Regions from separate parts of the Paraburkholderia lebeckiae genome, predicted to be linked through region 1. Evidence: predicted binding sites of a transcription regulator. Region 1 holds the regulator's gene; the other holds the start of a gene.
What was found. Region 1 encodes LexA, which represses DNA repair genes until DNA is damaged. Its sites were predicted from a motif close to ACTGTATNNNNATACAGT; they were not measured.
Positions count from the first base shown of each region.

Region 2: recA (recombinase RecA) is a predicted target of LexA. The motif match lies at 1,404-1,421, and genes of this name have one in related genera.

Region 1 covers NZ_JACHDK010000002.1:80,921-83,319, forward strand. Annotated here, with positions in the region: gene HDG39_RS03660 (DUF2939 domain-containing protein) at 1-590, opposite strand, end outside; gene HDG39_RS03665 (hypothetical protein) at 710-1,054, opposite strand; gene lexA (transcriptional repressor LexA) at 1,157-1,807, opposite strand; gene HDG39_RS03675 (sulfate ABC transporter substrate-binding protein) at 2,118-2,399, shown strand, end outside.
Region 2 covers NZ_JACHDK010000006.1:194,001-196,399, forward strand. Annotated here, with positions in the region: gene recX (recombination regulator RecX) at 1-218, opposite strand, end outside; gene recA (recombinase RecA) at 226-1,302, opposite strand; gene HDG39_RS14030 (response regulator transcription factor) at 1,556-2,335, shown strand; gene HDG39_RS14035 (sensor histidine kinase) at 2,345-2,399, shown strand, end outside.

The sequences.
Region 1 (2,399 bases):
TTCCACGTGACTAGACCTTCGCGACGCAAGATTGCCGAATAGTTCGCGTTACCTTCGCCACGCCGGTACGTGACGACAAACTCGTTGAGACTGCGATAGCCGGCCGTGCTTTGACGCCCGGGCGGCGGTGCGCTTGCCTGGGTGGTGGTGTCGCCCGCGGCTGGTGCGGCCGGCGCTTCGCCGCCCGCGGCTGGCGGCGCGGACGGTTGCTCGCCCGGCGTGCCACGCGGCGGCATGCCGTTCAGCAGCGCCGCGACGCCGTCGGGTGTCGCATAGGCATCGACGAGCGGGCCGATCAGCGTCACGCCGATCACCGCGCCGATCGTGGCCATCTTGTTGCCGGCATCCGCCTCGAGTCGGCGTGTCAGCATGGCGCCCACCTGTTGCTTCAGGCTATCGCGTAGCGCGGGAAAGTCCACGTATTGATTGACAGTTTGCACGTCGCGCGCATCTGCGGCGCGTTTGAGATTGTTCACCGCGAGATACGGTGACGCATAAATAAAGCCCAGCGCGGCAATCACGATCACCACGATCAGCGTGATCAGCAGCGGCCGGGTGGCGCTGCCCTGTGTGCGTTTCCGAATTGTCATCGAATGGGACTCCACGTCAGTGATGATCTAACGTCGACCACGGCGAGGTCGGAACGATCCCATCCCACGCGAATCTCTGAACATCCGAAGTGCTTGTTGCATGCGTACTCAGGATTCGCTCAGGCTTCGAACACCGCGCCGTGCACGTTGGCTTCGTCGGCTATGCAGCGATCGATCATACGGCATACGGCGTCGACCGTGCCGACCATGATCAGTCGCGACGGTCCATGATAGACCCGCACCGGCGCGCGACGCGCGGGCTCGGCGATGTTCAGCGCCGAATTCAGCGACACGCGCGCGAACGCCGGCAACGACGACGGCAGACCGGAAGCTTCGGCAGTCGCGTCGAAGAGCGACGGCGTGCGCGCAGCGGGCGCCTCGATTAGTGCGCAGGGCGTGAGCTTGCGCAGATGGCGCAGACGGCCGAACTGGCGAAAGGGCAACAGGCGGGCAAGGCGTTCCATGAGTCTCTCCAGGCGATGCGGCGTAGATGCGGGCGTAAATTCGGGCGTAAATGCGGCTCGGGTCGGACAAACCGGCGCAAGCGTTCTGGCGACAGCGAAAGATCAGAACTCGCTGGGACGGATCAGCCCGACCGCGATTCCTTCGAGCGCGAAATCGGCGCTGCCGGTTTCCACGAAGATGTTGTCGTAATCGGGGTTTTCGGCGATCAGTTCGATGCCGTTCGGCCGGCGCTTCAGACGCTTGACCGTCACGTCGTCGCCAAGCCGCGCAATGATGATCTGGCCGTCCTTCGCTTCGGTGCGCTTTTGCACCGCGAGCAGGTCGCCGTCGAGAATGCCCGCGTCGCGCATCGACAGGCCGCGCACCTTCAGCAGGTAGTCGGGCTTGCTCGAGAACAGCGCCGGGTCACACGCGTAGTGCTGCGAGATATGTTCCTGCGCGAGGATCGGGCTACCCGCCGCGACCCGGCCGATCAGCGGCAACGACAACTGCATCAGGCCCGCATGCGGCAGGGTGAACTGATACGGCGCGTCCTCCTGCCCAGACAGCAGGCGGATGCCGCGCGACGCGCCGGCCGCGAGTTCGATCACGCCCTTGCGCGCCAGCGCGCGCAGATGCTCTTCCGCGGAATTGGCCGAGCTGAACCCGAGTTCGGCGGCAATTTCCGCGCGGGTGGGCGGAAAGCCGGTGCGTTCGATCGCGCGGCGGATCAGATCGAAAACCTGCTGCTGTCGTGCGGTGAGTTTTGTCATGGCCACTGTATGTATGAACAGGTGACTGTATTTTTATACAGTATTCGGCGCATTTCAAGCTTTACTTTAAGTTCGGCGCAAGGGGCGCGCTGAGACGTCGTTGATCGGCGACACGACGGCGTTTTCGGCGTCCCAGCAGCCGGCGCATCTGTCGTTACCACTTTTGAGTATTAAAAAATGAAGAAACATTATTTTTAATGATGAAAGCGCTTCGATAGACTGGCCTCCGGTTGGCGCTCATGTGCACGTGACCGCGACGCAGAACAACACCAGACGCTCACCAGCGGACATCACGCGGAGAAAAATTGAAATGAACCATCGGCATACGGGGCTCGCGGCTCGAACCAGAAAACTGATCGCGGCGCTCGCCGTCGGCGCGGCGGGTGCGCTCGGCATGTTGGGCGTAAGCGGCGTCGCGCACGCCGACACCACGCTGTTGAACGTGTCCTACGATCCGACGCGCGAGCTGTATCAGGACATCAATCAGGCATTCGGCAAGGAATGGAAGGCCAGGACCGGCGAAGCCGTCACCTTCAAGCAGTCGCACGGCGGCTCGGGCGCGCAGGCTCGCTCGGTGCTCGACGGGCTGCAG
Region 2 (2,399 bases), on a different contig from region 1:
GGGGAATCGAGTCCGGAGGAATCCCGGCTGGACGACGCTGCAGCGGGCGCAGACCGCGTACGCTGCGGGCCGCGGGCAGCGGCGCGGTCGTGTGCGTCGAACGATTCGAACGGATCGAATGGATCGCCGGACTCAGGCGATCCATCCGCCGCGTCGCGCGGGCCGTCCGGATAGCGTCCGGAGTCGGAACCGGACAGCGGCCGGCCTTTGCGTATCACTTGATGCTTACTCTTCTTCGCCCGCGACTTCAGCGTCCGCGCCGGTCACGGCGTTCGCCATCGCGGTGACGCCCAGCGATTCGCGGATACGGTTTTCGATTTCCCGAGCGATGTCCGGGTTTTCGCGCAGGAATTCACGCGCGTTGTCCTTGCCCTGACCGATGCGCTCGCCGCTGTAGCTGTACCATGCGCCGGCCTTGTCGACGATCTTCGCCTGCACGCCGAGGTCGATGATTTCGCCCTGACGCGAAATGCCTTCGCCGTACAGGATGTCGAAAATCGCTTCGCGGAACGGCGGCGCCACCTTGTTCTTGACGACCTTCACGCGCGTTTCGTTGCCGATCACTTCGTCGTTCTTCTTGATCGAACCGATGCGGCGAATGTCCAGACGCACCGACGCGTAGAACTTCAGCGCATTGCCGCCCGTGGTGGTTTCCGGGTTGCCGAACATCACGCCGATCTTCATGCGGATCTGATTGATGAAGATCACGAGGCAGTTCGTGCGCTTGATCGTGCCGGTCAGCTTGCGCAGCGCCTGCGACATCAGACGCGCCTGCAGACCCGGCAGCGAGTCGCCCATTTCGCCTTCGATTTCCGCCTTCGGCACCAGCGCCGCGACCGAGTCGATCACGATCATGTCGATCGAGCCCGAGCGCACCAGCGCGTCGGCGATTTCGAGCGCCTGTTCCCCAGTGTCCGGCTGCGAGACCAGCAGGTCGGCGACGTTCACGCCGAGCTTGCCCGCGTATTGAATGTCCAGCGCGTGTTCCGCGTCGATGAACGCCGCGGTGCCGCCGAGCTTCTGCATTTCGGCGACGACCTGCAGCGTCAGCGTGGTTTTACCGGACGATTCCGGACCGTAGATTTCGACCACGCGGCCGCGCGGCAAACCGCCGACGCCCAGTGCGATGTCGAGGCCGAGCGATCCGGTGGAGACCACCTGGATGTCTTCGACTGCCTCACCTGCGCCGAGCCGCATGACCGACCCTTTGCCGAACTGCTTTTCGATCTGCGCGAGCGCGGCGGCGAGAGCCTTGCTCTTTTCAGCAGTCAGTCCAGCCGAGCCTTTCTTGCTTTCTTCCATGAATCGTCCTTTGCTATGATGAACGGCGTCTGAGGCAGGTGTGCGCCCGTGGTTCCACTCGAATTGAGCGGAGTCTCAAGGACATCACACGAAACGCAGACACTGTATAAAAAAACAGTAGTTTTGGCAAGCGCGATTGTGATGCGAACGCGCATTTTTACTGTCGCGTCGCCCCAACTACCCACAATAATGTTCGGAGACCGCCGCGCGCCGGGGCAACCCTACGGTGCCGGCAAAGCCAGGCTGGCGCATCATGCGAATTCTGATTGCCGAAGATGACAGCATACTCGCGGACGGTCTGGTTCGATCACTCCGCCAATCGGCCTATGCGGTCGATCACGTCAAAAGCGGCGTGGAAGCCGATACCGCGTTGTCAATGCAGACGTTCGACCTATTGATCCTCGATCTGGGCCTGCCGCGCATGTCCGGGCTCGAGGTGCTGCGCCGCCTGCGCGCGCGCAATTCGAACCTGCCCGTGCTGATCCTGACCGCCGCCGATAGTGTCGACGAACGCGTCAAGGGCCTCGACCTCGGCGCCGACGATTACATGGCCAAACCCTTCGCGCTGAACGAACTCGAAGCGCGCGTGCGTGCGCTGACACGGCGCGGCGCGGGCGGCGGCCCGACCGTCGTGCGGCATGGCTCGCTGTCGTTCGATCAGGTGGGCCGCATCGCCTACGTCAACGACCAGGCGATCGATCTGTCCGCGCGCGAGCTCGGGCTGCTCGAAGTGCTGCTGCAACGGATCGGCCGGCTGGTCTCGAAAGAGCAACTCGTCGACCATCTGTGCGAATGGGGCGAGGAAGTCAGCAACAACGCGATCGAAGTCTACGTGCACCGACTGCGCAAGAAGATCGAACCGAGCGGCGTGCGCATCATCACCGTGCGCGGGCTTGGCTACTGTCTCGAAAAAGCGGCGCCGCCGGCAAATGCTAGCGCGCCCGCCGCCCCGGCCGGCTCCGAGCCGCAAGCGGCACAAGCATCAATTTCGCCGTCGTCCGCCGCGATGCCGGCGAGCCACCACTACAAATAGAGGCCAGCGATGTCCGCACGCGCTGATCGCGCCACGGCGCACGCGGCGGACCTCGACGAGGCGC